Regions from separate parts of the Methylobacterium sp. WL9 genome, predicted to be linked through region 2. Evidence: predicted binding sites of a transcription regulator. Region 2 holds the regulator's gene; the other holds the start of a gene.

Region 1 (8,085 bases), on a different contig from region 2:
CCCCATTGCTGGACGCTGGCCGCGAAGCGGAAGGCGATCCGGGACTTAGTGGTCGAAATCTGACAGATGGAACCCATGCTCTGGGTCCACTTGCGACCCTGGCTGTGTCAAAACCCCGATGATGGTACGTTCCTTCGGTCTGACCGGAGGTAGACATGGGCCGGTTTGTTGTCGGTGCCGAGCGCGATCAGACGACGCTGTTTCCGCCTTGTCTCGAGGACTGGATCGCCGAGGACAATCCGGTCCGCGTGGTCGATGCCTTCGTGGATGCGCTGGATCTTGGCGCGCTCGGCTTCGCGGGTGTCGATGCGGCACGGACGGGACGACCGGGCTACCATCCGGCAGCTCTCCTGAAGCTCTACGTCTACGGCTATCTCAACCGGGTCCCGTCGAGCCGACGTCTGGAGTTGAGAAGCAAGCAACACTCGACCTTCGGGACGTTTTTCTTTGCCATGCATGGGACGATCGACAGGGCGCCGCCAAGGAGTTGCATGATCTGCTCGTTGCAAGCGGTGTAAAGGTCTGGTTCAGCGAGAAGGATGTTGGCCTCGGCGTGCCCTTGCTCCGCGCCATTGACAAGGGGTTGGCGAATTCGCGGATCGGACTTGTGCTGGTGACTCCCGCTTTGCTGCGTCGCCTTCCAAAAGAAGGTATCGCCGACAAAGAACTCTCGGCCCTCCTCGCAGGTGAGCGGCTTGTTCCCATCGTGCATGACACGACGTATGAAGCTCTTCGTGAAATTAGTCCTCTGCTCGCCTCGCGGAGCGGATTGAGCACTATCGAAGAGTCAATGACAGACGTCGCTGCGAAAATTGCCGACTTAGTCACAGTCTAACTAGGTTTTGGAGATTGTAGCTTAACTGGGGCTGGCGACTTAAGCGCCCCGTTTATGGTATGCGGGTCGTCTCTGGGCTAACATCAACCAGGCGAGGCGAGTCCATTTCTTAGTGTGCTATCTAAGTAACGACTCGTTGTCGTTCAGGATAATACGTGCCCTCCGTTAGATGTCAGCCTGCTGTGAATTTCTAAACCAAGGCGGACAAGCAGGTTTCGACCCAAAACAGCCGAGATGCACTTAGACCCCAAGTAGGAGGGAACCGTTGCCTTCAAGCCTTCAGCCGGCAACTGTACAGCGAGACGTCGCCGCCCTGCGTCGTGGCGATGTTCCTGGCTGTCACCAATTCGCGCCCCGAGTTCAGCGTCCAGACCTGGACAGTGCCGGTGCGCGAAGAGCTTGAGCAACTCTGTGCGGCTCTCTGGTGACCCGCCTGTCTGGCTGCAGATCGCGCGATAGCTGCAAAACGTCGTATCATTCAGCCGGCGAAGCTCGGTTAGGCCGTCGCTCCGTATGGCTGAGACGGTCTGCGAGCGAATGTGCCTGAAGCATTCGGCGCTGTTCAGCCAAAGCTTCAGCCGTATAGGAAAAATAGCATACGAGCGGTATGCTGTCAATGGCTCTCACGCGAGGCTGAGTCCGCCACGCGAACCCGTTCCGACGCGTGGGACGGCCTGGGACACGCGGGACGAACGTCCCGAACGTTCGGTATTCCGTCCGCCTCAGGCCGGGATCCGCACCGTCGCCCGGAGGCCCCCGAGGGGCGAATCGTGGAGCGAGACGTCGCCGCCGTGGGTCCGGGCGATGTCGCGGGCGATGGCGAGGCCGAGGCCGGAGCCGCCGGCATCCTGGCGGGCGTCGTCGAGGCGCACGAAGGGCTTGAACACCTCCTCCCGGCTCTCCGGCGGCACGCCCGGGCCGTCGTCGTCGATCGAGACGAGGAAGGAGCGCCCGTCGAGGCGCCCGCCGATGGCGACGGTGTCGCCGTAGCGGGCGGCGTTGGCGGCGAGGTTGAACAGGCAGCGCCGGAAGGCATCGGGCCGCACCGTCACCAGGGGCCGCCCGTCGAGGGTCACGGCGGTCACGTGGGCCCCGAGGCGCTCGATGTCGGTGCGCAGATCCTCGAGCAGCGCGCGCATGTCGGTGGCCGCGGCGGTCTCGGCGGAGTCGCCGCGGGCGAAGGCGAGGTAGCCCTCCAGCATCCGGCTCATCTCGTCGACGTCGCGCGCCAGATCCTCCACGTCCGGGCTCTGCTCGACCAGGGCGAGGGAGAGCTTGAAGCGGGTGAGGATCGTGCGGAGGTCGTGTGACACGCCGTTGAGCATCGTCGTGCGCTGCTCCATGGCCCGCTCGATGCGCCGCTTCATCTCGATGAAGGCGTGGCCCGCCTGCCGCACCTCGCGCGCCCCGCGCGGCTTGAACTCGATCTCGCGGCCCTTCCCAAAGCTCTCGGCCACCGCCGAGAGCCGCAGGATCGGCTTGATCTGGTTGCGCAGGAACAGGATCGCGACGCCGAGCAGCACCATCGACGAGCCGGCCATCCAGAGCAGGAAGATGTGCGAGTTGGAGGCGTAGGCCTGGCTGCGCCGCGCCGTCACGCGCATGACCCCGTCGGGGATCGCGACGCGGATCTCGATGAGGTTGGAGCGGCCCACCGTGTCGATCCAGAACGGCCGGGCGATCTGCTTCTTGATCTCGTCGGACAGGGCCTCGTCGAGGATCGAGAAGAACGGCCGCGGCCCCTGCGGCGGCAGCTTGGTCCCCTTCAGGATGTCGAGATCGAGGTTGAGGCGGTTGCCGGCGATGCGCGACAGCGTCTCGGCGTCCTTGTCCTGGGGGTATGTCTCGTAGATGTCGATCAGCGCGGCGATGTCGGCGGTGACGGCCGAGGACAGGCGCCGGGTCACGAGCTGCCAGTGGCGCTCCATGAAGGTGTAGGCGATCACCGATTGCAGCAGCACCATCGGCGCGATGATGATGATGAGCGAGCGGGCATAGAGCCCCTTCGGCAGCACGTCGCCGATCAGCCGGGACAGGCGCCGCCATGGCCCGCGCGCGCGCACCTCCTCCTTGGCGGGGGCCTCGCCGACGATGGTGCCCTCGATCGTGCGCCCTTCGGCCATCATGGGCCCCGGGTCAGTCGACCGCGAGGCGATAGCCGACGCCGCGCACCGTCTGGAGATAGATGGGGTTGGCCGGGTCGACCTCGGTCTTGCGGCGCAGGCGGTTGATCTGGACGTCGATGGTGCGCTCCCCGGCCCAGCCGCCGGCCAGGGCATCGCGCTCGACATTGCCGCCGCGGGCCTCTGCCAGCATGGTCAAAATCTCGCGCTCGCGCTCGCTGATCTTGACGGATTCATCGTCGCGCCGGAGTTCGCCCCTGTCGATCTTGTAGGTGAACGGCCCGAAGCTGACCTCGCCGCCCGGCGTGCGGACCGGTCCCGTCGGCACGCCCCGCTTGATGATGTTGTTGAGCCGCAGGATCAGCTCGCGGGGCTCGAAGGGCTTTGGCAAATAGTCGTCGGCGCCGATCTCCAGCCCCATCACCCGGTCGTTCGAGTTGGAGCGCGCGGTGAGCATCAGGATCGGCACCCGCGAGGTCTCGCGCACCTGCCGCGCATAGTCGAAGCCGTTCTCGCCCGGCATCATCACGTCGAGCACGAGTGCATCGAACACGAAGGATTGCGAGCGGGCGCGGGCCTCGGGCACGTCGGCCGCGGCGGTGACGCGAAACCCCTGCTCGGCGAGGAAGCGGGTCAGCAATTCGCGTACCCGGCGGTCGTCGTCGACCACGAGGACGTGCGGGGCGTGGTCCGGCAACTCGACGCGCGGCTTCGGGGAAGGGATTGCCATCAGGCGGCGGCCTTGGCGCGCCGCGCCATCAGCCGGGTGACGACGGCGCGCTCTTCCGGCTCGATCATCGCCAGCAGGAACCCTTGCGCCGAAGCCAGCGCCTCGCCCGGATCGTCGTTGGCGCCGCGACGCGGCTGGTCGACGAGCGCGCGGGCGACGCGGCGCATCTGCACCCGGCTCAGCTCCTCCGCGAAACGGATGCCGAGATCGGTGCAGAACAGCAGCCTCTGGCGCCGGTCGTTCGTACCGGTGCGCTGCGCGATGTAGCCCTGTTCGATCAAGTCTTTCAGCACCCGGTTGAGGCTCTGCTTCGTGATCCGGAGGATATCGAGGAGTTCGGCGATCGTGAGTCCCGGATAGCGGTCGACGAAGTGTAGCACCCGGTGATGCGCCCGTCCGAAGCCGTATTCCGCCAGGATTCGGTCGGGGTCGGCGACGAAATCGCGATAGGCGAAGAACAGCAATTCGATGAGGTCGTCGCCGTCGTTGCGGTCGGGAAAATGCGGCTCCATGATCGGGCTCGGCTCGCCGCCGCCGGCGGCCTCTGTCGTCGCGCGATGGGGCAAGGCGATGGCGACCTCGACGGAGAAGGCGATGCGGTGCGGATAAGTCAGTGTTGTTGACATATCTCAGCCCCATCGTTAGGCGTCAACCCTCCCGGCGCAGCCCCTCGATGTCCCCCGGCCCGCCGTTCGAACCCGCGGTTTTTTCGATGCCGCGTAAGAGGAAGCCGACATGTCCGTGATCCCCTTCGACGAGCGCGAGGGCACCATCTGGTTCGACGGCGCCATGGTGCCGTGGCGGGATGCCAAGATTCACGTGCTGAGCCACGGGCTGCATTACGGCTCGTCGGTGTTCGAGGGCGAGCGCGCCTATGGCGGCGTGATCTTCAAGAGCCGCGAGCATGCCGAGCGCCTGAGGCGGTCCGCGCAGTACCTCGATTACGAGATCCCCTTTTCGGTCGAGGAGATCGAGGCCGCGAAGGAACTCGTGCTCAAGACCAGCGGCCTCAGCGACGCCTATCTGCGCCCGGTCGCGTGGCGCGGTTCGGAGATGATGGGCGTGTCCGCGCAGGGCAACACCATCCACCTCGCCGTCGCCGCCTGGGAATGGCCGAGCTATTTCGACCCGGCCACCAAGATGAAGGGCATCCGCCTGGACATCGCCGACTACCGCCGGCCCGACCCACGCACGATCCCCTCGGCCTCGAAGGCGGCGGGGCTCTACATGATCTGCACGATCTCGAAGCACCGCGCCGAGAACAAGGGTTATGCCGACGCGCTGATGCTCGATTGGGAGGACAACGTCGCCGAATGCACCGGCGCGAACATCTTCTTCATCCAGGACGGCGCGATCCATACGCCGCTGGCCGACCGCTTCCTCAACGGCATCACCCGGCAGACCGTGATCGATCTGGCCAAGCGCCGCGGTTTCGAGCTCGTCGAGCGGCGCATCCGGCCGGAGGAGATGGAAGGCTTTTCGGAGTGCTTCATCACCGGTTCGGCCGCCGAGGTGACACCGGTCTCCGAGATCGGCCCCTATCGCTTCACGCCAGCCGCGATGACCAAGACCCTGATGGACGACTACACCGCCGAAGTGCAGCCGCGGGCGAAGGCGGCGTGAGGGACTGAGCGCGCGATCGCTGTCGCGCGTGCTGCGGGAAACGCGACGGCCGTGGGTGGTCGGCCGGCTTGTTGCGCCTGCGGCTCGCAAGCCCGACGGCATGTGATTTCGGTCGCGCAAACCGTCCCGATCTGCTGTTCGAAGCATCTACCGGGAACACCGCGTCCAGCGATGCGTTCTCAGGAACGTTTCATGAACAGGTGGACCGATGACCAAGACGACTCACGACGCTCCCGCAAACCCAAAGGTCGATCCCGACGATTCCTCGAACCGGATCAAGGATCCGGACGAGTGGACCACGGGCGGTGAGCCGATGACTGGCGCGCAGGCCTCCTACCTCAAGACGCTCTCGGAGCAGGCCAAGAAGCCGAAAGCGTTCGAACCCGATCTCGACAAGGCGGAGGCCTCCAAGCGGATCGACGCGCTGCGGAAGGCCGCCGGAACAGAGTAAGACGGCGGGCACTGCGGTAACCGAGCGGGATATCGGCAAGATCGAGGGTTCGATTAAGGCCTTGGCAACTCGGAAGCGGTGAGAATGACGCGTTGGAAGTCCGGGTAAGGTTGGACCGTCTTGAGCATTCCATCGCCGATGATGCCGACCGAACGGCGCTCGCCGCGCCGTTCGACCGTGATGACGTTCCTATCGGATCGGCGCGGGGAGACAGCGATCGAGTACGGCCTCATCGCCACCCTCGTCGTCGTCGTCACTCTGGCGGGTCTGTCTCAGTTCAGCGCCGCAACCAACAAAATGTATAACAAGATCACGAATGCGATGGCGGCGACGCCGTAACGCCTTGCCGTAGATCGATTCTTCCCCGTGAGTGGTTCGCCCTAAGGTATGGCTGTCGGGCCATGACGAGGATGGATACATCGTAAGGAAGCAGCAAAAATCTGAAGGTTCATTCGCCAAATTGGTACTATGACCAATCTGAAATCAGCGCTCAATCATCCAATAAGAATGGTGCCGCTTGAGGGATTCGAACCCCCGACCCCCTCATTACGAATGAGGTGCTCTACCAGCTGAGCTAAAGCGGCGCAGGGCGGTCGAGCGCTGGGCCGAACCGTCCTGACAAGCCAAGCCCATAAAGGCCACGCGCCGGCTTGGCAAGACGATGGGCATCGGATGATCCGGCCGAAGAACCGGATCAAATCATCTGTCGCGCGCACGACGCAATCGATCGCGGCGGGAGATGGACGCTGCAAGGGAAGCCGTCGACCTCCAAGAGAATGTTCGATCCGGCGACGATATTGCCGGACCCGTCGCGCAGTGGCGTCGGATACGGCATGAAGCGGACCTTGTTGCCGTCAGGACGCTCGAGGATGGCCTGGACGCCGCGCACGGCACGGCCTTCCCTGAGGGCAACCGCCATTGGACATGCCTCGTGGGGAAGTGCGGAGCCGTCCGTCTCGTAAAGCCTCCAGGCACCGCACCAGCGAGCCTTGCCGAGCACGGGTCGGAAGCCCCAGAGTTTCGCGGCGGCATCATTGTAATAGGTCAGCCAGCCCTCGGCGTCCGTGGTGTAGAGAGCGGCTGGAATCTGGCGAAAGAGTTCGGCCCGAGACGGCTCGTAATTCCAATCGGAATCCGGTGCGTCGAAATCGTAGTCGATGCCTTCGAAATCCATTGTACTCCCCCACGACAGACGGGCCGGGCGCCCATGGCGAAAACCGGAACTCCGGTCTCCGTTTGCCCCCATCTGTCGCGAGTCCCTGTGAGCCCTCCGGCCGCTTTCGCGGGTCGCTGAAGGCTCTTCGGTGTGCACCGGCGAAGGCGCGCACTCCAGATCGTCCAACCCTGCAAGATTGTGCCTGGACAGCTTCCGGGGGCGGTTGCTGTCCCGACGCCATGACCGGAATGACCAGTCTGGGCTCTCAAGTAGGGTCCTATGCGGACATGCCTTTACAAACATGAAAACAGTTTCCGTGCAAGTGTCGCAAGCTTATGTTGCAACGCGATATTTTACTTTCTGTCGAGTGCCATCGTCCGAACGCTCCACGCAGAAAACGATCGACGCCGCACTGCGAGATCGACCGTTGATGGAGGAGTCGCGGATCCCCTATGGTCGGCGCCATGGACGCGATCGCGATCGACTTCGAAACGGCCAACGAGCGGCGCGACAGCGCCTGCGCGGTCGGCCTCGCTTGGATCGACGGCGGACGCGTCGTACGCCGGGAGACGCGGCTGATTAGGCCGCCGGAGCTGCGTTTTTCACCGGGTAATATCCGGGTCCACGGCATCCTGCCGGCGGATGTACGCGGCCAACCGAATTTGCCCGAGGCGATGGCTGAATTCCTGCCGGACCTTTCGGATCGGCTGGTACTCGCCCACAATGCCGGCTTCGATATGAGCGTACTTTCGGCATCGCTCGCTGCCTGGGGCAGGCCCGTCCCGGCGGTGAAATATCTGTGCACCCTGCGGATCGCGCGGCAGGTGTTTCCGGATCCGGCCGGATGCGGGCTAGCCAAGGTCGCCGGACGGCTCGGCATCCGCTTCGAACATCACGATGCGGGCGAGGATGCCTATGCCTGCGCCGAGATCGCCCTCGCAGCCATGCGCGAGCGAGACGCAAGGAGCGTAGCCGAACTGCCAGGCCTGCTAAAGCTACCCGCACTCGTGCTGTCGGGCGGCTACCGTCCGGACCCGGAGGATGCCCGCTCGACCGCATCGCGGGCGCTGCTCGTCGGACGCAGGCCGCCGGGCAAGGCCGATCTCGGCCTACGCTTCGCCATCCGCGGCAGCACGGGCAACCGTTATGAGGTCGTGCTGGAGGAGC
Region 2 (8,085 bases):
TCGCCCGCACGATGATCGCGCCGCTGACCGGCCTCGTCGAAGCCCTCGACGAACGCGAACAGGGCGCCCGGCTCGTCGTGAAGGTGATCGCCTTCGGCACGCTGGAGGAGGTGGGGCGCCCGACGCGGGTGCGGGTCTCCTATCGGAAGGCGCAGGCGATCAAGCCCGGTGATCGGATCAGCGCCGTCGCGCGGCTGCTGCCGCCACCCGAGGCGGCGCGGCCCGGTGGCTACGATTTCGCCCGCGATGCCTATTTTCGCGGCATCGGGGCCGTCGGCTCCCTGACCGGCCGGATCGACGTGATCGCTCCGACCGGGCCGTTGCCCTGGCGGCTCCGCCTCGCTGCCGCGATCGACGACGCTCGCAACGCGCTCACCCGACGGATCACCGACGCCAATGGCGGGCAGGCCGGCGCCGTCGCCGCAGCCCTCGTCACCGGCAAGCGCGGGCTGATCTCGCCGCAGACCAACGACGTGCTGCGCGCGGCGGGGATCTATCACGTGGTGTCGATCTCCGGGCTGCACATGGTGCTCGCCGCCGGTGTCGTGTTCTGGCTGGTGCGGGCGATGCTCGCGCTGGTGCCGGTTCTGGCGCTCACCTGGCCGATCAAGAAGATCGCGGCCGGCGCGGCGATGGCCGGCGTCACCGCCTATTGCGCCTTCTCCGGCTGGGACATCGCGGCCGAGCGCTCCTGGATCATGACCCTTGTGATGCTCGGCGCCATCCTGGTCGACCGCCCGGCATTGAGCATGCGCAACCTCGCGCTCGCTGCGATGATCGCGCTGGCTCGCGAGCCCGAGGCCCTGCTCGGCCCGAGCTTTCAGATGTCGTTCGGGGCCGTCGCCGGACTGATCACCTGCGCGCCGCTCATCGATGGACGGCTGTTCTCGGGCGAGCGCCTCGGCTGGTTCGGACGTGCGCTGTCCTTCGTCGCGGCGGCGGTGGTCGGCACGTTGGCGACGACGCTGGTCGCACAGATCGCGACGGCGCCGTTCTCGACCTATCACTTCCAGACCGTTCAGCCGTTCGGGCTCGTCGGCAACGCCCTGACCCTGCCGCTCGTGTCGCTGGTGGTGATGCCGTCCGCGGTGATCGGCATCCTCGCCTACCCCTTTGCCCTCGATCAGCCGGTCTGGTGGCTGATGGGGCAGGCGGTGCGCGGCATGCTCGCGATCTCGACCTGGATCGCCGGATTCGGGCAGGCCAATCTCGTGGTTCCGTCCTATGGCCCTTGGGCGCTCGCATTGCTGGCGGCTGCGCTCCTGTTCGCGACGCTTCTGGTCTCGCGGCTACGTTGGTTGGCTCTGCTGCCAGCCGTCGGGGGACTTGCCCTCGCTGCGACGCCCGCTCGCTACGATGTCTTCATCGATCGCGATGGGGCCGGCGCGGCGGTTCGGGGTGCCGATGGGCGCCTCGCCATCCTCGGCAAGCCGCCGAACTTCGTGCTGGAGCAGTGGCTCAAGGCCGACGGCGATGGGCGCCGGGCCGATCAGGTCGGGCAGGGGGAGGGCGCCCGCTGCGACCGGCTCGGCTGTACGATCCGGCTGGCGGACGGACGGTGGCTGTCCCTCGTCAAGGACCGGCGCGGCCTGTTCGAGGATTGCGCCCGCGCCGCTATTCTGGTGACCCGCCGAGATGCGCCGCCCGGTTGCGCGGCGGGCCTGCTCCTCGACCGGAAATTTCTGGCCGAGCACGGCGCGGCGATGATCCGCCTAGACTCGAGCGGACCGGTTCTGGTCACCGTACGAAAGCCCGGTCCACCGCCGCCCTGGCGTCCGGCGGCTGCCATCAAGCCGCCCGAACCGCCTACGTCCAAACCGGATTTGCCGACGCCCGTTCAGCCATCAGGCTTCGCGAACTACCGGCAGCCGTCACCTACTGAGGACACCGAAGCTTCTGCTGCGGACGCCCCTGCCGAGCCGCTTCAGTAGCGGCGCACGAGACTGACGAGGCGGCCCTGGATCTGGACCCGGTCGGGTCCGAGTACGCGGGTCTCGTAGGCCGGGTTGGCGGCCTCCAGAGCGATTGAGGAGCCGCGGCGGCGCAGGCGCTTCAGGGTCGCCTCCTCGTCGTCGATCAGCGCCACGATGATGTCGCCGGTCTGGGCTGTATCCTGCTTGCGGATCACCACGAGGTCGCCGTCGAGGATGCCGGCCTCGATCATCGAATCGCCGCGCACTTCCAGCGCGTAGTGCTCGCCGCCGGCCAGGAAGTCCGGCGACATCGCGATGGAATGGCTCTGGTTCTGGATAGCGGAGATCGGCGTACCGGCCGCGATCCGGCCCATCACCGGCACCATCACCGAGCGGCCGTCTTCGTCGAAGACCTGTGTCGTCGTCGGCCTCGGCGGAACGGACTTGGACCGCCCACCCTCGACCACGCTCGGTGTGAAACGACGCACTTCGGCCTGTGGCGCGGGCGGCTGCTTGCCCGTGATCGGCTCCGGAATACGGATGATCTCGATGGCGCGCGCCCGATTCGGCAGGCGCCGCAGAAAGCCACGCTCCTCCAGCGCTGTGATCAACCGGTGGATGCCGGATTTGGAGCGCAGATCGAGCGCATCCTTCATCTCGTCGAAGGAGGGGGGAACGCCGCTCTCGCTCATTCTCTGCTGGATGAACTGGAGCAGCTCCAACTGCTTGCGCGTCAACATGAGAGCCACCTAGGAGGGGGCGACCGCCAAGCGCGGAACCGCCGAAACAAACCACGAACACGTTAAGCGTTCTTCAAGTGTTCTGCAAGCGAGAGACAAGCGTGAATTGCGCCATGACGGGCAAAGCTGCGTCTCCTTCGCCGATGGACGTTTCCAGCGGGACACCGTATTGCGCTGCGCAATGGATGCGGAAGCCGACGGTGCGACAGGCCCCGAGGGTGGCCGGCGGATCGCGGTATTGGCCCTCGCGGCGGCTGTCGGCTGCGTTGCGACACCGGCACCGGCCCGTGCGCAAGAGCCGCCGACGATCCTCCCAATCGAACCGAGGGCCGGGACCGAGTGCTTGATCGAAACCCTGAGTGCCCGCCTGCTCGCCGCCCACAGTGCGACCGCCGTCCTCGAGGCCTGGTGCGCCGAGCGCGGCCTCGCCGCCGATCCGCGTCTCACGGCCGTACGGGTTGCAGGCGCGGACAAGCCGCTTTCGGCCGAGCAGCGCGAGCGCCTGGCGATCGGTGCCGACGAGCTGGTGCGCTATCGGCGCGTCCGCTTGACCTGCGGTGGCCACGTCCTGTCCGAGGCCGACAACTGGTACGTGCCGGGCCGGCTGACGCCGGAGATGAATACGATGTTGGAGACCACGCAGGCCCCGTTCGGGCGCGTGGTGCATCCGCTGTCGCCGACGCGGCGCAACCTGTCGCTCAAGATGCTTTGGACGCCGGGCGACGCCGAACTGCCTGGGCCCGAGAACAGGCTGTTCTTCGTCGAGGCCGTGCTCTCGACGGCGGCCGGCATCCCGTTCTGCGAAGTCGCCGAGACCTATACCGGTGCCGTGATGGCACTTGGCGAGCGCTAGGCCGTCCCGTCCAGCGGCTGGTCCTCCTTGGCGAGCCGCAGCAGGTTCTGGCCGTAGGAGGTCTTGGCGAACAGTTCGCCGCGGGCGACGAGCTGGTCGCGGGTGATGAAGTTCTGAAGATAGGCGATCTCCTCCAGGCAGGCGACCTGGAGGCCCTGGCGGTTCTGCAGGGTGCGTACGAACTCCGCCGCTTCCAGCAGGCTGTCATGCGTGCCGGTATCGAGCCAGGCATAGCCGCGGGACATCCGCTCGACGTGGAGCTGGCCGAGATCGAGATAGGCCTGGTTGACGGATGTGATCTCGAGTTCGCCCCGGTCCGAGGGCTTCACTGCGGCGGCGATGTCGAGGACCTGGTTGTCGTAGAAGTACAGGCCCGTGACCGCCCAGGGGGATTCGGGCTTCTTCGGCTTCTCGACGAGACGCAGCGGCCGACCCTCCTTGTCGAGGGTGACGACGCCGTAGGCCTCCGGGTGGTCGACATGGTAGGCGAACACCGTGGCGCCGCCCTGCCGCTCGCGGGCGCGCCGCAGCAGCTCGCTCATGCCGTTGCCGAAGAACAGGTTGTCGCCGAGCACCAGCGCGACGGGATCGCAGCCGACGAACTCGCGGCCGATGACGAAGGCCTGGGCCAGGCCCTCGGGCCGCGGCTGGACCGCATAGGTGAAGCTCACGCCGAACTGCTCGCCGGAGCCGAGCAGGCGCTGGTAGTTGCCGAGATGCTCAGGCGACGAGATCACCAGGATCTCGCGGATGCCGGCCAGCATCAGCACCGAGATCGGGTAGTAGATCATCGGCTTGTCGTAGACCGGCAGCAGCTGCTTGTTGATGGCGAGCGTCGCCGGATGCAGCCGGGTGCCGGAGCCGCCGGCCAGAACGATGCCCTTCATGGCGTAGCCTTTTTCCTATCTGTCAGTGCGCCGGGCCGACGAGGCGGTCGAGGATGTCGTCGAGTGCCTCTTGCCAGGGCCGGGGCGTCAGGCCGTAGGCGACTGTCAGGCTTTTCGTGGAGAGCTCGGAGTTGACCGGGCGCCTCGCCGGGGTCGGGTAGGCGCTCGTCGGGATGCCCTTGACCGGGATCGTGCGGCCGCCGCGCCGGGCATTGCCGGCGACGATGCCCTCGGCGAAGCCGTGCCAGGTGGTGACGCCCGCATTGACGTAGTGGAAGGTCCCCGTCGGCGCATCTGCGTCCTCGGCCAGCCGCAGCGCGATCCGGGCCAACCCCGCAGCGAGGTCGGCGGCCGAGGTCGGGCAGCCATGCTGGTCGTCGACGACGCTGAGTTGATCACGCTCGCCGGCCAGCCGCAGCATGGTCTTCACGAAGTTGCCGCGGTGGGGGCTGACCACCCAGGCGGTCCGCACGATGGCATGGCGCGGGTTGGCGGTGCGCACCGCCATCTCGCCGGCCGCCTTGCTTGCTCCGTAGACGCTGGTCGGGCCGATCGGCGCGTCGGTCTCGTAGGAGCCGCTGCTCGAACCGTCGAAAACGTAGTCGGTCGAGACATGAACCAGCGGAATTTTTTTTGAGTTTGTCGTCGCGGAAAGAATCGCCGGAGCGAGAGCGTTGAGGCGCCAGGCGGCGGCGACGTCGCTCTCGGCCTTGTCGACGGCGGTGTAGGCGGCCGTGTTGATCACGGCCGCCCAGTCGCGCTCGGCGACGATGCGGGCGACGGCCGTCTCGTCGGTTATGTCGAGGCTCGCGCGGTCCGGCGCATAGACCTGCACGCTTTCGGGCCAGGCATAGGCCTGAAGCTCCGTTCCGACCTGACCGCCGCCGCCGAGAACCAGGATGTCCATCTCAGGCGCTCTTGGCTGCCAGACCGAGCCGCTCGCCGGTGTAGCGGCCCTCGCGGATCGGACGCCACCAGCTCTCGGTGTCGAGATACCAGCGCACGGTCTCTTCCAGCGCCTCCTCGAACACCTTGGTCGGCGCCCAGCCGACCTCGGCCTCGGCCTTCGACGGGTCGATGGCGTAGCGCCGGTCGTGGCCGGGGCGGTCGGTGACGAAGCTGATCAGCTTTTCGTGCGGCGCGTGCTCGGGGCGCAACCGGTCGAAGGCCGCGCAGAGCGCCTTCACCACAGCGAGGTTGTTGCGCACGGCCCGGCCGCCGAGCAGGTAGGTCTCGCCGATCCGGCCCGTCATAAGCACTGCGACGAGACCGCGGGCGTGGTCCTCGACATGGATCCAGTCGCGCTCGTTCAGTCCGTCGCCGTAGACCGGCAGTTTCTTCCCCTCGAGCGCGTTGAGGATCATCAGCGGGATCAGCTTTTCCGGGAAGTGGCGCGGCCCGTAATTGTTCGAGCAGTTCGTCACCAGCACCGGCAGGCCGTAGGTCTCGTGCCAGGCACGCGCGAGGTGGTCGGAGGCCGCCTTGGAGGCCGAGTAGGGCGAGCGCGGGTCGTAGCGGCTCTCTTCGGTGAAGAAGGCGTCCGGCGGCAGGGAGCCGTAGACCTCGTCGGTCGAGACGTGGAGGAACCGGAAGGCCTTGCGGTCGGCCTCGGGAAGGCCCTCCCAGAACGAGCGGGCGCCGTCGAGCATCACCTGCGTGCCGACGACGTTGGTGCGCACGAAGGCGCCGGGGTCGGTGATCGAGCGGTCGACATGGCTCTCGGCGGCGAGATGCATCACCGCCTGCGGCCGGAACTCGGCGTAGAGCGCATGGACGCGGGCCGGATCGCAGATATCGGCCTGGACGAACCGGTGCCGGCCGTCGCCGTCGAGGGGCTGCAGCGAGATCGGGTTGGCCGCATAGGTCAGCGCGTCGAGCGTCAGCACCTCGTGACCGAGATCCTGCACCAGATGCAGGACGAGGGCGGAGCCGATGAAGCCGCAGCCGCCGGTCACGAGAATGCGCATGGGGGTCTCCGTCAGCTTGGGCGTCGGGCGCCACGACGCCCGGCGAACAATTCGTTCGCCTCAGAACAGCTTTTCGAGGCTGGCGAGCCGCGGCGCGGTCTTGTCCTTGCCGGACAGGATCGCCTCGGCCTCGCTCACCGGCCAGTCGATGCCGATGTCGGGATCGTTCCAGGCGATGCTGCGGTCGTTCGCCGGGCTGTAATACGCGTCGACCTTGTAGGCCACCATGGTGTTCGGCTCCAGAGTACAGAAGCCGTGCGCGAAGCCGTGCGGCACGAATAGTTGTTCGCCGTTCTCGGCATCGAGGCGCACGGCGACGTATTTCCCGAACGTCGGCGAGTCGTGGCGAATGTCGACGGCGACGTCGAGGATCGCGCCCGCCAGCACGCGCACCAGCTTGGCCTGCGCCGCCGGCGGCGTCTGGAAATGCAGGCCTCGCAGCGTCCCGGCCGGGGCCGAGAAGGACTGGTTGTCCTGCACGAAGGCGCTGGTGATACCACCCTCGGCAAGCTGATCGACCCGAAACACCTCCGAGAACCAGCCACGCTCGTCGCCATGCCGCTTCGGGATGACGCGCTTGACCGCGGGGATCTCCGTTTCGATCACACGCATCGCTGTCCTCCGGGCTCGCCGGCCCCCTCGTTCGGGCGCCGTTGAAGGTCGCGATGGGGGCGAAGTCAAGGCGGTGCCTTGCGAAACCGGCTTCGCTGGGCAAGCCGATCGCCCCAAGCGATGCCGCTGCTCGTGATGGGTCCGACCTCGGTGCAGCGCGGCGTGGATCTGTGAGCGCAAGACCTGGACGCGGATGGGATAAGCACGAGCGCGTCTGCGCGCTCATGCCCCCTGGAGGGCCGAGGGCGGACGATCTATGTCGCGGGTGCCTATAAGCGGCTCGTAAGAAGCTGCTCCATTCGAGGAACGCCCCAGACGATGTCCAGACATTTCCTCGCCGCAGTCCTACTCGCAGGCTTCGCCTTGCCCGCCGTCGCGGAAGACGCTGCGCCGCCGCGAACGATCCGCAACGCTCCTGCACCGCGCGCCCTCGAACTCGCGGCGTACGTCTACGCGGCCTCGAACGTCTGCGGCTACAAGATCGGCGTACCGGAATTCGATGCCGTGCTCGCCAAGATGAACACCAAGTCCGAGGACGTCAGCCCGCGCGGGCCCTTCGGCGCCCGCATCCAGGGGATCTTCGGGATGATGTCGAACGACATGGCGCTGCATCGCGAGCAGTCCTGCATCGCGGTGGCCGGCGAGTACGGCCCCGAGGGCAGCATCGCCAAGAACGTGCTGCAGCCGACGGCCGCCGGCGAGGTCGCTCCGCCTGCGCCGAAGGCTCCGGACGCGACACCTGCCAAGTAGCCATTCGGTGACCGAAGCCTCTCACGGCCGCTACCGCTACAGCGCCCTGCCCAGCCGCCCGGTCTACGACTGGCCAGGCGGCAGGCGGCTCGCGGTCTACGTCGCCCTCAACCTCGAAACCTTCGCTTTCGGCGATGGCCTCGGCGCGGAGCTGGCGCCGGGCGGACCGCAACCGGACGTGCTCAATTACTCCTGGCGCGACTGGGGCAACCGCGTCGGCGTGTTTCGCCTGCTCGACCTCTTCGCCGAGCTGTCGCTGCCCGTGGCGGTGCTCGCCAACAGCCGGCTCCATGCCGATTGTCCCGGCTTGATGGAGGCCGTGCGCCGCTATGGCGAAACCCATCCCGTCGAGATCGTCGCCCA

Evidence for each region. The regulator LexA, encoded in region 2, represses DNA repair genes until DNA is damaged. The targets are predictions, from matches to a motif close to TGTTCNNNNTGTGTTCNG.
Region 1: FV217_RS02855 (DUF3072 domain-containing protein) is a predicted target of LexA. The motif match lies at 5,493-5,510, and genes of this name have one in related genera.

What each region holds. Positions count from the first base shown of each region.
Region 1 covers NZ_VRVE01000004.1:38,967-47,051, forward strand. The annotation lists partial or broken gene FV217_RS02825 (transposase) at 156-425, shown strand; partial or broken gene FV217_RS02830 (toll/interleukin-1 receptor domain-containing protein) at 410-835, shown strand; gene FV217_RS02835 (ATP-binding protein) at 1,558-2,958, opposite strand; gene FV217_RS02840 (response regulator transcription factor) at 2,972-3,688, opposite strand; gene FV217_RS02845 (MarR family transcriptional regulator) at 3,688-4,200, opposite strand; gene FV217_RS02850 (branched-chain amino acid aminotransferase) at 4,424-5,311, shown strand; gene FV217_RS02855 (DUF3072 domain-containing protein) at 5,520-5,762, shown strand; gene FV217_RS02860 (Flp family type IVb pilin) at 5,901-6,101, shown strand; tRNA gene FV217_RS02865 (tRNA-Thr) at 6,271-6,346, opposite strand; gene FV217_RS02870 (PAS domain-containing protein) at 6,457-6,936, opposite strand; gene FV217_RS02875 (3'-5' exonuclease) at 7,383-8,085, shown strand, end outside.
Region 2 covers NZ_VRVE01000003.1:99,122-107,206, forward strand. The annotation lists gene FV217_RS02315 (ComEC/Rec2 family competence protein) at 1-1,931, shown strand, start outside; gene lexA (transcriptional repressor LexA) at 1,925-2,653, opposite strand; gene FV217_RS02325 (hypothetical protein) at 2,961-3,506, shown strand; gene rfbA (glucose-1-phosphate thymidylyltransferase RfbA) at 3,503-4,393, opposite strand; gene rfbD (dTDP-4-dehydrorhamnose reductase) at 4,416-5,300, opposite strand; gene rfbB (dTDP-glucose 4,6-dehydratase) at 5,302-6,360, opposite strand; gene rfbC (dTDP-4-dehydrorhamnose 3,5-epimerase) at 6,421-6,972, opposite strand; gene FV217_RS02350 (hypothetical protein) at 7,291-7,722, shown strand; gene FV217_RS02355 (polysaccharide deacetylase family protein) at 7,730-8,085, shown strand, end outside.